Regions from separate parts of the Paenibacillus wuxiensis genome, predicted to be linked through region 2. Evidence: riboswitches for the same ligand, from Rfam matches in the RefSeq annotation. Region 2 holds a riboswitch; the other holds the start of a gene.
What was found. A riboswitch is a leader RNA that binds a small molecule or an ion and turns the genes downstream of it on or off. The one in region 2 is predicted to bind cobalamin.
Positions count from the first base shown of each region.

Region 1: another riboswitch for cobalamin. It lies ahead of metE (5-methyltetrahydropteroyltriglutamate--homocysteine S-methyltransferase); the one in region 2 lies ahead of ABN764_RS11460 (ABC transporter substrate-binding protein).

Region 1 covers NZ_JBEFZI010000015.1:13,452-22,266, forward strand. Annotated here, with positions in the region: gene ABN764_RS26285 (lysophospholipid acyltransferase family protein) at 1-140, shown strand, start outside; gene ABN764_RS26290 (L-lactate dehydrogenase) at 203-1,156, opposite strand; gene ABN764_RS26295 (metal-sensitive transcriptional regulator) at 1,381-1,773, shown strand; gene ABN764_RS26300 (cation transporter) at 1,821-2,021, shown strand; gene ABN764_RS26305 (heavy metal translocating P-type ATPase) at 2,159-4,573, shown strand; gene ABN764_RS26310 (HesB/YadR/YfhF family protein) at 4,764-5,054, shown strand; cobalamin riboswitch at 5,267-5,457, shown strand; gene metE (5-methyltetrahydropteroyltriglutamate--homocysteine S-methyltransferase) at 5,780-8,104, shown strand; gene ABN764_RS26320 (DUF3939 domain-containing protein) at 8,442-8,815, shown strand, end outside.
Region 2 covers NZ_JBEFZI010000004.1:540,573-549,387, forward strand. Annotated here, with positions in the region: gene cbiB (adenosylcobinamide-phosphate synthase CbiB) at 4-969, shown strand; gene ABN764_RS11455 (histidine phosphatase family protein) at 1,000-1,881, shown strand; cobalamin riboswitch at 2,078-2,289, shown strand; gene ABN764_RS11460 (ABC transporter substrate-binding protein) at 2,738-3,739, shown strand; gene ABN764_RS11465 (FecCD family ABC transporter permease) at 3,757-4,800, shown strand; gene ABN764_RS11470 (ABC transporter ATP-binding protein) at 4,797-5,666, shown strand; gene cobT (nicotinate-nucleotide--dimethylbenzimidazole phosphoribosyltransferase) at 5,952-7,007, shown strand; gene cobU (bifunctional adenosylcobinamide kinase/adenosylcobinamide-phosphate guanylyltransferase) at 7,170-7,739, shown strand; gene cobS (adenosylcobinamide-GDP ribazoletransferase) at 7,736-8,569, shown strand; gene ABN764_RS11490 (cobyric acid synthase) at 8,577-8,815, shown strand, end outside.

The sequences.
Region 1 (8,815 bases), on a different contig from region 2:
TGATGGAGGCGAATGGGAATTGGATCAGTCCTGCTCATGTGGAGGTAACCGTTCTTCCTCCAGTATCGACAGCTGGCCTGTCGAAGGAGGAGGCTGCGGAGCTTCCAGAGCAAGTCCGTACAATGATTGTGAATGCATAATTAGGAAGGCGCACCGTCTATGGACAGTGCGCCTTTCGTTTATTCGCAATCAACAACCAACTCTATTTCGGGAATACCGAAGATATTGCCTGCTTAAGCACCCCTGCGGAATGATGAAGCTTCTGCATCTCGTCTTCAGACAAATGAAGCTCGTATACATCGCGGATTCCTTGGCGATTTACGACGGCAGGAACGCCGATGTACACATCATCCAGACCATATTGTCCAGTCAGCAAGGCAGATACGGACAACACAGAGTTCTCATTCTTCAGGATAGCCTTTGTCAAGCGAGCCAAGCCCATCGCGATTCCGTAGTAGGTAGCCCCTTTACGTTCGATGATGTGATAAGCAGCATCGCGTACATTCAGGAAGATATCATCCAATTCTTCCTGTGTCGGCTCGCCATGCGTCTTGCGATAGTGCTCGAGCGGCTGGCCGCCAATGCTGACATTGCTCCACGCAGGTAGCTCAGTATCTCCATGTTCGCCCATAATGTAGGCATGGACGTTGCGTGGATCAACGCCGATTTTTTCGCCGAGCAAATAACGCAGACGTGCGGTATCCAAAATTGTACCGGAGCCGATGACGCGATGAGCAGGCAGACCTGAGTATTTCCAGGTTGCATATGTAAGCACATCGACTGGATTTGTTGCGACCAGGAACAATCCATCAAAGCCGCTCTCCATGACGGAAGTAACGATCGATTTGAAGATGTTCGCATTTTTGCCGATTAGATCAAGACGTGTTTCTCCTGGTGCTTGGTTCGCACCTGCTGTAATGACAACGAGGTCAGCATCCTTGCAATCGCTATAGTCTCCAGCCCATATGCGCATATTGGATGCGAACGGAAGACCGTGATTCAAGTCCATCGCATCTCCTTCTGCTTTTTTGTGGTTAGCATCGATAATGACTAGCTCAGCGGCCAACCCTTGATTGAACAACGCGAACGCGTAACTGGAGCCAACAAAGCCCGATCCGATCAACGCGACGCGGGACACTTTTGTCATTTGGGTCATAATAAGTGTGCCTCCTCGAAAGTAATAACAATAAGTTCGTCTGTTAGACAATGGGCCTGAAGCCAGACTAACACTTAAATTTTAACCATTTTCCGAAGAAATAACCAACCCTAATTTACCACAGCGAGAAATTTGAGTTAGCTGAAGAAGCAAGCTTTCAAAAAAAGGGCTTGCATAGGGTAGGGGGGTATAGTATAGTTATTGCATGAGGTGGTGATACACAAATGTCAAACGAACGTATCGATGAACAAGTCGATGACGTGATGACCGCTGCTTTTGGTACAGAAGATGCTTGCCATGCAAGTGAAGAAGGGTGCGAGCACCACACTCCAGACGGGAAGCGGAAGAGTCATCACTCAGATGAGATGAAGAAGAAGCTGGTTCACCGCTTGAATCGCATTGAAGGTCAGGTGCGAGGCGTGAAATCCATGATTGAAAAAGATACCTACTGTGACGATGTGCTGAATCAAATCGCATCCATCCAGTCTGCACTTCATTCAGTTGGCAAATTGCTGCTCGAAGGGCATATGAAGAGTTGTGTCGTCGAGCGATTGCAAGACGGGGAGCCGGAAGTCATTGACGAGCTGCTAACAACGATTCATAAATTACTAAAATAAGAACATGGCCTGTTCCTTAAGGAATGGACGATAGAGGAGGAAGTAAGATGGTTAACGAAACATGGACAGTAGAAGGGATGACATGCGGGCACTGCAAGCAAGCAGTAGAACGAGCGGTAGAAGGTACAGGTGCAACTGCACAGGTTGATTTGGCTGCGAAGCAAGTAACCGTATCTTATGATGAGTCCAAAGTAAAGCCGGAACAAATCCGTGAGGCAATTGAGGATCAGGGCTACGACGTCGTGTAATGATAAGGCGCCGATTCTCATATTATGCTGAATACGCTGATTGATTACTGCAAAGAACACTCCTTCAGAGGAGTTTTCTTTTGGAATCAGATATAGGGTATAGGGGTATGTTTGAGAAGGATAAGGAGGACATGACAATGGCAGAAAAGCAAGCAACGTTGCCGATTGAAGGAATGACCTGTGCCGCATGTGCAACACGAATTGAAAAAGGATTGAATCGTATGGACGGCATCGCAGAAGCATCTGTCAATCTTGCTTCAGAACGAGCGGCCGTGCAATATGACGGTGATGCAGTAACCTTGCAGCAAGTCGTTGATAAGATCGAGCATCTCGGATACAAGGTTCCGGTAGAAACGTTGGATTTGCAAATTGAAGGAATGACTTGTGCCGCTTGCTCCACTCGCATTGAGAAGGGACTGAGCCGTATGCAGGGAGTGCAGACGGCAGCAGTCAATTTAGCAACGGAGACGGCGAAGGTCACCTTTATTGGATTGAAGCAAGAAGATATTTTGAATAAGATCTCTCAGCTAGGTTATACGGGGCGGCTGAAGAAGGAAGAAGGCGAGAGTGAACAGGAATCGCCAACACAGCGGAATATGCGTCGATTGCGTAATACGTTCCTCGTCTCTGCCCTATTGTCCATTCCACTACTGTGGTCCATGGTGGGTCATTTTTCTTTCACTTCATGGATTTGGGTGCCGGAATGGTTCATGCACCCTTGGGTGCAAATGGTACTGGCAGCGCCGGTTCAATTTATTATAGGGGCACGCTTCTATGTTGGGGCATTTAAGGCACTCCGCAGTGGGAGCGCCAATATGGATGTGCTTGTTGCGCTCGGTACGACCTCAGCCTATGTGTACAGTGTGTACTTGGCGTGGCAATGGCAGATTGGCGAGCTTCACCATCCTGAGATGTATTTTGAGACGAGTGCTGTTCTCATTACGCTCATTCTTCTTGGTAAATGGCTGGAGGCTTCGGCTAAAGGACGGTCTTCTCAAGCGATCCGGGCTCTGATGGGGCTGCGTGCCAAAACGGCAACCGTTGTGCGCGACGGTGAACAAGTGGAAGTGCCTGTGGAAGATGTGGCAAGTGGGGATCTCGTACTTGTTCGCCCAGGTGAGAAAGTACCAGTAGACGGCATTGTAGTTAGCGGGACATCGACCGTGGATGAATCCATGCTTACCGGTGAAAGCGTCCCTGTTGAGAAGCAAGCTGGCGATAATGTATATGGGGCTACCGTGAATGCGCAGGGGGCATTTACGATGAGAGCGACTCAGGTCGGCTCCGAGACGGCGCTCTCGCAAATTATTAAAATCGTTGAGGAGGCACAGGGCTCCAAGGCTCCGATTCAGCGGATCGCTGATAAAATATCAGGCATCTTCGTGCCGATAGTCGTTGGGATTGCGGTGCTTGTATTCTTAATTTGGTATTTCGCTGTCGAACCAGGCAACTTCGGTGTAGCCTTGTCTCGTACCATTGCCGTACTCGTAATCGCTTGCCCGTGCGCGCTCGGCTTGGCAACGCCAACGTCGATTATGGCGGGAACCGGACGTGCTGCGGAATATGGTGTACTATTCCGTGGCGGCGAGCATCTGGAAGGCGCATATCGGGTGCAGACGGTTGTGCTCGACAAGACAGGAACCGTAACAGAAGGGGCTCCTTCGCTTACAGATGTTGTACTGCATGATGGGAATGAAGACGAGAAGACAGAACTCTTGACCTTACTGGCATCTGCTGAGAAGCAGTCCGAGCATCCATTGGCACAGGCAATTGTGAAGGGATTGTCGGAGCAAGGAATCAGCACGGTCGAACCGGATTCATTCCGAGCTGAACCTGGATATGGAATAGCGGCTGAGGTGAAGGGGCATCAGATCATTGTCGGCACACGCAGATGGATGGAAAAGAACGGGGTAGCAAGTGGCGATGCGGAGGCAGCGTTGCAAGACATGGAGCAGGCAGGCAAGACGGCAATGCTCATTGCGGTTGATGGCAGCTGGAAAGGCATTGTTGCCGTTGCCGACCAGGTGAAGGCTTCTTCAAAGAAGGCCATTGAGCGGCTGCATCAAATGGGGATACGCGTCGTCATGATGACAGGAGACAACACTCGCACGGCCAGAGCAATCGCGTCACAAGTAGGGATTGATGATGTATTTGCAGAGGTGCTGCCTGAACAGAAGGCACAGCATGTGCGCGAGCTGCAGCAGAGAGGCAGTGTTGTCGCCATGGTAGGCGATGGAATTAATGATGCGCCAGCTCTGGCAGCAGCGGACATTGGGTTCGCGATCGGTACAGGTACGGATGTAGCAATGGAGACGGCAGGCGTAACCTTAATGCGTGGCGACTTGAACGGCATTGCGGACGCGATGGAGATGAGCCGCCGTACCATGCGCAACATTAAGCAGAACTTGTTCTGGGCGCTCGTATACAATACGATAGGCATCCCGATTGCAGCAATCGGATTGCTTGCACCTTGGCTTGCAGGAGCGGCTATGGCCTTCAGTTCGGTATCCGTTGTACTGAATGCGCTGCGGCTTCAACGCATCAAGCTGTAACCTGGCAGAATTTCTCGGTAGAGATCGTGATGTTCCTAAACAGAAGGTAGCATATAATCATATCGCCGAACGTATTATGCGGTAATGATGATGCGGATCATTGACGAACTGTCAACTTTGGTGTTAACAAAAGTGGCGACCACATGGTATGATCAAATCGGATGAAAGGTATGATTAAGGAGGTCTGAACATGCAATTACGCGTTACAGCGAAGGCAGTCGAGCGTTTTTTGGCTGATTGGGGATTCACAGCAGGAGACTCAGTACGCATATTCGTCCGCTATAGCGGATTCAGTGCTTCAGGACCTTATTCATTCGGCATCATGAAAGACAGTCCGCAATATCCAGCAGTGACGGAAGTTGTGAACGGCATTACGTTCTTTATGGAGCAAAATGATGTATGGTTCTTGGATAATCGTGAATTGACGCTAGATGAGAAAGGTGAAGATATTGTCTTTCTGCATGAAGGAATGGTCATCTAGCGTATCAACCCGTAATCATCAATAGGCGAGCCGAGAGGCTCGCCTATTGTGCATGGATAGACGCTTAGTGAATCGGAGTTTAATAAAGATAAGGTGATAGCTCCGGTATTTGTTTATTTTGGTTAGAGATGAGAAAAAATCCTTGTCATTCGTTCTGGTTAGATATATAATCGTTCTCAATTGGGGGAAGCGTGACTGCGACTTTCAATGCAATTGAATAGGAGGAAACAGGTGCTTCGGGTAACGTCGAAGCTTAATAGGGAAGCCGGTTGGAAATCCGGCGCGGTCCCGCCACTGTGACAGTTGAGGTATTGCGAGAGAGCCACTGGTCGTAATTGATCGGGAAGGCTGCAAAGGCCAATGAAGCTGAAGCCAGGAGACCTGCCTGTTTTGACAACACTGTTCGTACCTACGGGAGATAGGGAAGTGTTCGTAAGCATGGATATCGGTTTTCGATTCCTCTTAGCATGAGGGCAGTCTGCTAATGAGACGGAAGGATCGATCTATTCCACTATGACTTCATGGACGTTTACGAGACATTTCTGTTGTTGGACAGGAATGTCTTTTTTGCATATTGTTTTGCAATGAAATTTCTGAAGTCTGAGTGATAAAGTCACATATGGTGGGGTAGAGCGTTCAACTGCAATCTTAATTCCGTGTTAAGCGATAGAAATTGTCCAATTATATCCCGTATGGCAAAATGACTCATGGAGAGGGGCAGTATGATGACAGTTCATTCAATCAAGACAAGCACAGCAGGTTACCCTCGGATCGGATACGACCGGGAATGGAAGAAGGCATTGGAGCAATATTGGGCTGGTAATAGTTCTGTTCAGCAGCTGGAAGAAGGATTGGCGCGCATCAATGATGTTCGGCTGAAGACGATGCAGGACGCTGGCATTGACCTAATTCCAGTAAATGATTACTCCTGGTATGATCATGTGCTTGATATGACGGCCACATTCGGATTGATTCCGTCACGGTTTGCATATGATGGTGGAGAAGTGAACGCAGATTTGCTGTTCGCCTTGGCTCGCGGAACACAGGATGCGGTAGCTTGCGAGATGACGAAGTGGTTTAATACGAACTATCACTACATTGTGCCGGAATGGGAAGGCAAGGCGCCGCAACTTACGGTCAATCGCCCGCTGCAAGCCTATCGCCAAGCGAAGCAGATTCATGGCATTGAAGGTAAGCCAGTCATCATCGGGCCATATACTTATGTCCGCTTTATTAAAGGGATTAAACCGGAAGAGCGCCTGAACGTTCTTCGCCAATTCGTAGGGGTATACGGACAGTTGCTTAGCGAGTTGGAGGGTGAAGGTGTTCAGGCTGTGCAATTGGATGAACCTGCATTCGTGCTGGAAATGCCAAGCGAGCATTGGGCTGCTGTGAAGGAAGTCTATGCCGAATTGCGCAAGGCGGCACCAAGCTTATCATTATGGGTTCAGACCTACTTCGATGCGGTGTCTGACTACGAAGCGTTCGTATCGCTTCCGGTGGATACGCTCGGATTAGACTTTGTTCATGATAAAGGGAGAAATGAAGCAGCGCTTCGTCAATTCGGATTCCCTGCGCAGAAGCAGCTTGCTGTCGGCATTATTGATGGCCGCAATATTTGGCGTACGGACTTGGCGGCTGCTGCAGTATGGCTGGAGTCTGTGGAAGAGATTGTACCAAAGGAACGCTGGATTATTCAGCCATCATGCAGCCTGCTTCATGTACCACTCACGGCGGCGCGGGAAACTGAGCTGCCAGCACCAGTGCGCGAGGCATTGGCGTTCGCGGATGAGAAGCTGGAAGAGACGGCTCTGCTTGCTCGTCACTTCTCAAGCCCGAGTGAAGAGACGCGTGCAGCGTTAGCAGAGAGCAGAGCTCGTGTTCAAGCATGGCGTACGGAGCCGTCAAGACAGCGTCCACAAGTCGTTCAAGCGTTGGAAGAACTGCTTCGTGCAGAGAAGGAAAAAGGAATTGAACGTCTTCCATTCGAGGAACGCAAGGAGCTTCAGCGCAAGCGCTGGCCATCGCTGCCGCTGCTGCCGACCACAACGATTGGCAGTATGCCGCAAACTGTGGATATCCGGCGCGCACGCCTTCGCTTCCGCAAGGGAGAATGGGATGCCAAGACGTATGAAACGTATTTGGAAGAGGAAATGACACGCTGGATTCGCATTCAGGAAGAGATCGGCATTGACGTGCTGGTACATGGTGAATTCGAACGCACGGACATGGTTGAATACTTTGGCGAGAAGCTGGACGGGTTCGCATTCACGAAGTTCGGCTGGGTTCAATCCTATGGCTCGCGCTGTGTAAAACCTCCGGTTCTGTACGGAGATGTGGCGTTCACAGAGCCGATGACGGTGAAGGAAACGGCATTTGCACAGTCCTTGACGTCTCAGCCGGTTAAGGGAATGCTTACGGGCCCGGTTACGATCTTGAACTGGTCGTTCGTACGTGACGACATTCCTCGTGAGCAGGCGGCATTCCAGCTGGCGTACGCGCTTCGTCAAGAGATTGCAGCACTGGAGACTGCAGGGATTGGCATGATCCAGGTCGATGAGCCTGCGGTGAAGGAAGGTATGCCGCTTAAGGCGGAGGATGCTGTCTATTATACGGATTGGGCAGTGCTTGCTTTCCGGCTTGCAACATGCGGAGCAGCGCCTGAGACGCAAGTACACACGCACATGTGCTATTGCGACTTCTCCGACATGGTCGATACGATCCGCAAGATGGATGCGGACGTGATCTCGCTCGAAACGGCACGCAGCGGCGGCGATATGATTGCTACACTGGAGGAGCAGAGCTACGAGCTTGGCATTGGTCTGGGTGTATATGATATTCACAGTCCACGTGTGCCTGCTGTAGAAGAGATTGATCGGATCATCGAGCAGGCGCTTCGTGTGCTGCCGGCTGAGACGTTCTGGATTAACCCAGACTGTGGTCTGAAGACGCGCCGCGAGCCGGAGACGGTAGCTGCACTGCGCAACATGGTAGAAGCAACGAAGCTTGCTCGCGCACGCCATGAAGCGGCAGTATCGACTGAAGCATAAGAACTGATCCTCGCTAGTTTTCATCGCGCGCATATAGACCTTCAATATTTCTTCATTATCATAGGGAAAGGCCATCTCTCGCAGTCATCGTGACTGCCATGCAGAGATGGTCTTTTTTTATAACGTGAAACCTTCAAATTTAAAATACGTAATATATGGTAAATCGACATTTTTCTTTTCCTGCGCGTGAGTGAATGAGATGAACATTGGTTATTCATATGTTAAAGGAATACCGGAACAACCAAACATGTCGATTAATGAAAATTATGTTATAATAGAGATGTAAGCGGATACATGAATCCTGCTTCCATCTTCCTTATCACACGGAGGCAGAAAGGTGGGATCTGATATGCGTTGGTTCACACAATGGTTCAAACGGGATAAGAAAAACTCTAAGGCAGCTCTTGAAGCGGTGCATGTAACGTTAGAAGATGTCCGCAGAGCGGTGATTCAATATGAGAAAGATATGCCAAAAGAGATTAAACGAACGACCCTGCTCCTAGGGGATCAAAGCATTGATTTGAAACGCCTGCGCCGTTATTTAGGTGGGGAATCGGATCAGAAGTTCTATATGTCCCATTACACGTACGAAATATTTGATGAGAAAGATAAGCACATTCCGATATATCTAGATATGGTTCAGGCGGCGGTCGATGATTATTTGGATGAACATGATGATCTTCCCGTACTCACGGGAACACGCAACCGCCA
Region 2 (8,815 bases):
CATATGACAGCAGCGCTCATCATAATAGCAGCATACATATGGGATCGGATTGTAGGCGATCCTCGGGCTATCCCGCATCCAGTCGTTGGGATTGGCAAAGGAATAAGCAGAGTAGAACGTGTTATACGCAGGATAAGTCCTTCCGAGCAGGCGCTCAAGCCGCTAGGCATCCTGCTGCCGATTATCGTGGTAGGAGGGGCGTATGCGTCGACTTGGCTTATATTAACAGGACTATATCATGTTCATGAATATGTAGGATGGATTGCCGAGGCATTGCTCATTGGAACGACAATTGCGGCAAAAGGACTGAAGGATGCAGGGATGGCTGTGTATCGGAGGCTGAAGGAGCAGGACTTAGAGGGTGCAAGGCGAGAAGTCGGCATGATTGTCGGCCGCGATACAGAGCAATTGGATGAACCGGAAGTCGTGCGCGCTACCGTCGAGACGGTAGCGGAGAACATAGTTGATGCGGTCATTTCGCCGCTATTCTTCGCACTTATCGGAGGCGCTCCGCTGGCTATGGCATATCGTGCGGTGAATACGCTCGATTCTATGGTCGGCTATAAAAATGAGAAATATCAGAATTTGGGCTGGGCATCTGCCCGCCTCGATGATATCGCCAACTGGATACCAGCACGGATCACTGCTGTGCTCATCACGCTGAGCGCTTGGATTCATCGGTATGATGCACGCAGGGCTTGGTCAATGGCGCTTCGAGATGCAAGCAAGCATCCAAGCCCGAATAGCGGGTGGGCTGAGGCAGCAGCAGCAGGTGCGCTTGGCATCAGGCTTGGTGGTTATAATGTGTATAAAGGAATACGTTCGTTCCGCGCTTATATGGGGGATATGAAGCAGCCTCTGCAAGCAGAGCATGTGCCTGCGGTATGCAGGCTGCTCGTAAGCAGCTCGACAGTCTTTGTTATTCTGGCAGGCCTGCTCCTATATGTGCGCGGAGGATGGCTTCTGTAGACGAATGGCGGATGAAGGAGTACAAATGGGATGACACGGACAACTAAATGGAATGCTCCCGTTATTCATCGGAACCGGCGTCGTTCAGGAGCATTGAAAAACAACAGGAAACGATTGGTAATGACAAGACATATGTTACGAAAAAAGAGTCAAGCAAGCGGCAAAATTGTGCGCTTCGCACTTGTTCGTCATGGCTTGACGCAAGAGAATACGGAGCGGCGATATATTAGCTATTCGGATGTACCGCTATTGCCTGATTCAACAGAAGAGCTCCGAGCTCTTCGCCGAACATTGGCGCATCCATCACCGCTGCTATACACGAGCGATATGCGCCGCTGTCGCGACACGCTCGCCTATTTGCGTCCGCGTGACAGCATCCAAGCTGTGGAGGACACAAGGCTGCGAGAATATGACTTTGGTATGTGGGAAGGGTTAACCTACAATGACTTGAAGGAAGATCCACAGTATCGAAGATGGCTTGACGATTCATCAGCCATCCAGCCGCCGCGCGGGGAACCGTGGCAGACCTTCTGTACGCGAACGGCGCATGTATGGTGGGAAGTGCTGCGCAATGCGCGAGATTCCTTCATCAGCAGCGGTAATCACATGGAACGGCAAGAGGGTGCTATCCGTCGTCGACCGTACCATTCTTCGCCGCTACCACGTGGACGTGTGCTGCGCAGCAAGACAAGCCGGATGCAGAGACAGTCATATGGAAGCGGGCTTAGTCCGCGGCCAGATGTTGTCATCGTCACACACGGTGGTGTCGTTCGTCGCTTATACACGCTGGCTTTCCCAAGGAAGTCATTCTGGGAAGCCGCTGCGCCAATCGGTGGCGGTGTTATGATTACGGCGAAGCGATGTGCCCGCAAATGGAAATTCTTGCGAGCAGAACGGCTTCCCAGCAGATGATGACGTTTGTGTGTCAAAGCAGGTTCATTGGATACGCGCAATGATGTAATCTATTGCAACGCAGCGGCTTTTCCCCTATAATCAATTATCGAGTTTAGCACTTGGATGACGAAATGTATTCCATATTGAATAATCGTGATACTTCAGGTCCTTGGGTATGTATGCGGTACGGATCCATACGCGTTGTTCGGTAAGAGACACCGTTGTATTGTATGGCCGATGCATATTCGAGGTTAATAGGGAAGCCGGTGTGAACCCGGCGCGGTCCCGCCACTGTGAATGGAGTGTTGCGCTCATGATGCCACTGTCGGATTCATTAGTGTGTGCTGTATGTACCGCTATGGATGGGAAGGCGAGCTGCAACGTATTCTCCTAAGTCAGGAAACCTGCCTGAAGATGGACGAGCTGTATCCTTCGCGGAGAGGATCACGTCATTGGCGTAATGCATCAGGCAACATGGCAGCGCAGCTGCTTGCTTCCTGCTTCTAGGTGTCTGTTGAATATTGCGATAGATGACTTTGTGTTCCCCCGGATCGAAGGATCGGGGGTTTTTGCTGTTTTGGAAATGATTTCACATCCCATCAAGCACTTCGTTTGTACAAGGTAAACTGCAGTTCAATGCAATTGCACAGCACGAATGTATATCACAAATTCAGTCACAGTAGGATTTACAGCTCAGGTATATGCAAGTGCTCATTGACAACTGATACCGAATGGGGATGTACATACATTCTTACGGCAAATGCAGCTTGCAGTGCATTATCGTTCGCATGGCGAAGGATGGAACCGCTTTACACCTGCACGGGTAGTACATGGTTAGAGACTAGGAAGAATGACGCGAGGGAGAGATTCTGACATGAACAAATGGCTGAACAAATCGGTAGCGGCGCTATTGGCGCTTATGCTTACAGTAGGACTGGCGGCTTGCGGCAATAAAGATGCGGCTAAGCCTGCTGAGAATAATACTGCACAGCAAGAGTCCAATGGCAATGGGGCTACAGAACAACCGAAGCAGGATGATCTAAAAACGACGTATCCACTGACTGTTAAGGATGCGACGGGTGAGGAGTTCACATTCGATAAAGCGCCAGAACGTATTATATCCGTGTCCCCAGCTGAGACAGAGTCCTTGTTCGCGCTTGGATTGGATGCACAAATCGTTGGGGTGTCTGATTTTGACGACTATCCAGAGGCAGCGAAGTCCAAAGAGAAAATGGGCGGCATTACGAAGCCGAATGAAGAGGCAATCATTAAAGCTAAGCCGGACATCGTATTCACAGGTATCTCCATGAAGGAGCCCGTCGTGAAGAAGTTCCGTGAACTGGGCATTAAAATATTCAAGGTTGAGCCAAAAACGTACGATGATGTGATTAAGAACATTGAATTGTATGGTCAAATTACGGATCAGCAAGCTAAGGCGAAGACGATTGTTGACAACATGAAACAAGTGCGTGAAGATGTGAAGTCGGCCGTTCAAAGTGCGGAGAAGAAAAAGGTGTATATTGAATTCTCCCCAGGCTGGACAGTAGGCAGCGGCGAGTTCATGAACGAACTGATTGAAGTGGCAGGCGGCACGAACGTTGCGGCTGATTCAGCTGGCTGGATTCAAATTAACGAAGAGAATATTATTAAATCCAATCCAGATGTAATCATGTTCACGCAAGGTGTAGTGGACAAAGAGACGAACAAATCCTTGGAAGAAATTATTCGTGGACGCAGCGGTTGGAACAACATTAATGCAATTAAGAACAATCAAGTAATCGGTGTGGATCAGAACCTGATCAGCCGTCCGGGACCTCGTGTAGCTGAAGGATTGAAGGCAGTCGCGAAGGCGATTCATCCGGACTTGGTAAAATAATCGTCGTGGAGAAATCGATGAATAAAATGGGTTGGTATGGAGGAGCGGGTATTGCGCTTCTCCTTTTGTCCGTTGTAGGATGCCTCGCTGTAGGCTCTGTACAAATGCCGATGGGGGAAATTGCTCAAATTCTGCTTCATCATATTCCAGGGCTGGATCAGTTCATACCGGTGACATGGGATGACGCTTCCGCGCAAATTATGATGAAGGTACGCTTCCCACGAGTTCTATTGGCAATGCTCGTAGGGGCGGCGCTTGGGGTCGCAGGTACTGCATTTCAAGGAGTGCTGCGCAACCCGTTGGCAGATCCGTATACATTAGGGGTATCTTCAGGGGCTTCTGTTGGAGCCGCATTCCTTATTTACTTCGGTTTGCAGTATTCGCTGTTTGGCGAATGGACGATTCCTGTCGTTGCATTCGCTACAGGGGTAGCGACCCTAATGTTCGTCATTAAGTTGGCCAGTGAGCAGGGGAAGATTCCAATCGAGACACTGATCTTATCTGGAGTCGTGATGCAAGCCTTTCTCGGCTCCATCGTCTCCTTTCTTGTAGCCATGACAAATCAGACGATCAATGAAATTTTGTTTTGGGTGATGGGCAGTTTGGCGATGCGAGGCTGGTCTTATACAGTGGTGCTCGCTCCTTATTTGTCAATTGGCATTGTTATTCTTATTGCATATGCAAGACCGCTTAATTTGCTTGCATTAGGTGAGCGGCAGGCCTCACATCTCGGACTTCATGTAGAGCGGACGAAATGGGTAGTGCTGCTGACGGCAACGATGATTACGGCAGCTGCCGTATCTGTCTCCGGCGTCATCGGCTTTGTCGGATTAGTCGTTCCGCATCTGCTGCGCTTAATTGTAGGCCCCGATTATCGATATTTGATACCGCTCTCAGCAATTGGGGGAGCGATATATGTGATGTGGGCAGATACGATTGCCCGTACGGCATTCGCACCGACAGAAATCCCACTTGGAGTTGTAACCGCGTTTCTAGGTGCGCCATTCTTCGCCTACTTGCTTATGCGCAATAAGCGAGCGAAACGGGGGAAATGGTCATGACACAGCGAAGAGAACATCTACCGAAAGCATATCTGGATCATGCAGAGAGCAGCAATCGTGCCTTTCACATGGAGAAGGGCAGCATCATTGAGGTTCAAGGACTGAGCAAGCATTATGGGGAGAAGCATGTACTGCAAGATGTGGATTTCGCTGTGAAGTCTGGAGAGTGGGTTGGCATCATTGGTCCGAACGGTAGTGGCAAGTCCACGCTTCTGTCTTTGTTGTCAGGAGTGGATCGACCTACTTCTGGCTCTATACAGCTTGCTGGTCAAATGCTGGGTACCTATAAGCGCAGAGCACTGTCTCAGATGATGGCAGTGCTGCAACAGGAAGCGCTTCCACCACTTGGATTTACGGTGCGCGAAGTGGTTGAGATGGGACGTTTCCCATTTCAATCCTGGCTTGGATCAGAATCTGAGGATAGTGGAGAGATTGTAGACCGGATTATGGAGAAGCTGCAACTGACGGAGCTGGCTGACCATCCACTTGATCGGATTAGCGGCGGGCAGCGCCAACGGACGGCATTGGCCAAGCTAATGGTGCAATCCCCTTCTGTTGTACTGCTGGATGAGCCGACGACGTATTTGGACATTCATTATCAGGTGCAATTTATGGATATTGTTCGGGAGTGGCAGCAGGATTGCGGGTTGACGGTCGTATCCGTGCTCCATGATTTGAATTTAGCTTCTTTATATTGCGATAGGCTTGTTGTCATTCATGGCGGCGGCATTGCTGCTCAAGGCACACCTGAGCAGATCATGACTACGGAGCTGCTGTCGCGTATTTTTGCCACAGAGACGACGGTTGTGCCGCATCCCGATACGGGCCGCCCTCAGATTCTTATTCGACCGAAGCTAGGGTTATAGACGGCCCTGGACAGCATAAATTGCTGTCATTTTGCAATAACGCAATTTATAGCATTCCGCTTGAAAATCGATAACGATGAATATAGTGAATGTTGCATGGAACAAGAGTGGATATGAGTCATAGTCAGAAAGAACCACAATCTGTGCACGGATCTAAGATCACAACTAAGAACTGAAAACGGCCATGTACACAGAACACAATGAAGTACTGAATACAGCTATGTGCACATCAATAAAAACAAGTTAGTGCACATGAACATCAATTTGACAACGGAGATGAGCAGCATGAATGAACGATTGAATCAACTGATCGCACAAATTAAGCCCTTGGATGAGCAGGCAATCCAATCTGCTATCGAACATCAAAATCTATTGACGAAGCCTCCGGGAAGCTTGGGAGTACTCGAGCAGGTTGCGATTCAAGTTGCAGGTATTACAGGAGAAGTTAAACCACAATTCGAGAAGAAGGCCGTTATTGTCATGGCTGGCGATCATGGGGTATGTGAGGAAGGTGTTAGCGCATTCCCATCCGAAGTGACGCCGCAGATGGTGTATAACTTCCTCCGTGGCGGAGCTGCGGTCAATGTTCTGTCGCGCGAAGCTGGTGCAGACGTGGTATGTGTCGACATCGGTGTCAATGCGGACTTGGATGATCCGAAGCTTGTATCGCGCAAGGTGCGCAAAGGAACGGCGAATATGGCGAAGGGGTCTGCTATGTCGCGAGAGGAAGCAATCTCTGCGATTCTAGTAGGTGTTGATATTGTGGAGCAGTACGTTCGCGAAGGATATCGCCTGTTCTCGACAGGGGAGATGGGCATTGGAAATACAACGGCGAGCGCTGCGATGCTGTGTGCATTTACTGGAATGGAGCCTGAAGAGGCAGTAGGCCATGGGACAGGCATCGGCGACGCGCAGTGGAAGCATAAATGCAATGTGGTACGGCAAGCGCTTGAAATCAATGCACCGAATCGTGAGGATGCATTGGATGTATTGGCGAAGGTAGGAGGGCTGGAAATTGCCGGTCTTACGGGTGTTATTCTAGCAGCGGCGGCGAATCAGGTTCCGGTTGTGATAGACGGGTTTATCTCCAGTGCGGCTGCTCTTGCCGCTGTACGATTAGCTCCGGCGGTACAGCCTTATCTTATTGGCTCGCACTTGTCAGAGGAGCGGGGGCATACAGCGCTGTTGTCTGAGCTCAAGCTGAATCCTTGCTTGCATGTGCAGATGCGTCTTGGCGAAGGGACTGGCGGTGTGCTGATGTTCCAGCTCATTGATGCTGCAGTGCGAATTATGCGAGAGATGGCAACATTCGCAGAGGCGGGTGTAACCAATAAGGAGTAATCGCAGATTGGAATGCCAAGATTATGGTTCCAAATGAATAAGAAACGTAAACAAGCATGACGATTGCATGTATGTATGGTGTCACACGAGTGTGATCAGCTTAGGTATGATGTTAACACAAGGATAATCAATGCAAGTATCTTGAAGCAAGGATGAGTGAGCATGGGGAAAATTGTACTCGTAACAGGCGGAGCGAGAAGCGGGAAAAGTACGTTCGCTGAGCGACTATTTATGAAGTTGTCCCCGCAGGGCGGTATCTATGTTGCGACCGCTGAGGCTCATGACGAGGAGATGAAGGAGCGCATCCGGCTGCATCAGGCGAGTCGTGAGGCATCTGGATACGCGTGGAGCACAGTGAACCAATCGCTGGAACTCCCGAGTTGGCTGAGTGAAGAAGAACAGCCGACAGTGCTCGTTGATTGCTTAACAATCTGGCTGTCCAATGAGCTTCTGCGTGCAGAGCAGGAGGATGAGGGACGGATGGAGGCACAGTTGGAGTGCCGTATTCGCGATATCTTGGATGCACTTCAAGGTATTCAGCAGCGCGATGGTGTCGTCGTCATGGTAACGAATGAGGTTGGCAGCGGCGTTGTACCAGCCTACAAGCTTGGACGAGTATTCCGTGATGCAGCGGGCCGGCTAAATCAGCGAATAGCTGCACTTGCAGATGAAGTGTATTTGGTTACGGCTGGGATTCCGATAGAGCTCAAGAGCAGGATGGTTGAGCTATGAAGCAATATGTACATGCGTGTATTGCTGCCATGCAGTTCCTGACCCGCATTCCAATCCCGAAGGAAGTACCATTCACGAATGAGGTGCTGAAGCGCAGTACCTTGTTCTTTCCCGTCGCGGGCGGAATAATTGGATTGATTGTGTGGGGAGCAGGGGCTGGGTTGGCATTGCTGCTCCCGACAGGGCCAGCAGCGGCAGTAACGTTGGCGCTTATGCTTATGCTTACAGGTGGACTGCATATGGACGGACTGATGGATACAGCAGACGGCATATTCAGCAGTCGATCCCGTGAGCGTATGCTGGAGATTATGAAGGACAGCCGTGTTGGGGCGATGGGGGTTATTGCATGCGTCCTGATGCTGCTGCTGAAATGGTCGTTGCTTACCGCCTTATTTGATGCGAATGCCTGGAATGTCTGGATCGTCATTCCGTTCATCTGGTCGCGTGCCGCTATGGTATGGGCGATGACCAATGAACCGTATGCACGGGCCGAGTCTGGGTTGGGCAGTTATTTTCAAGGGCTCAACCGTAATCATGTGGCTGCAGCATATGGCTGTGCTTGGCTGCTGACCGCAGTGGCTGTTGGAGCTATGGCGCTTCCGATTCGAATCAGCTATCTGATGACGATGCCAGCGGGGATCATCTCGGGTTGGCCTTGGTGGCTGCTCATTGCTTCGTTGCTATTAGGAGTTACAGCGGCATGGGCGGTATCTCGATACTTGTCTAAGAAGCTCGGTGGCCTGACAGGTGATACTTACGGCGCGTTGAATGAGTGTACAGAAATGGTGTTCATGCTGCTGCTGGTGCTCTTGTGTGGAATGAAAGGGTGAACGTGATATGGATGAACAGTTAAATAACAACGTTCCTGCTCAAGGAGATAAGGTGTCCTTGACAGCGCTGGCCTCTGTTTCGGCTCAAGAAGAAGCTGATCAGAAGGAAATCTCGAAGGCAGAGAACGAACGAAGCAAGCCCGGACGCGGACGGACGATCATGCTGCAGGGCACGGCTTCTGATGTGGGTAAAAGTGTTGTGACCACGGCGCTGTGCCGTATCTTGAAGCAGGACGGATATAAGGT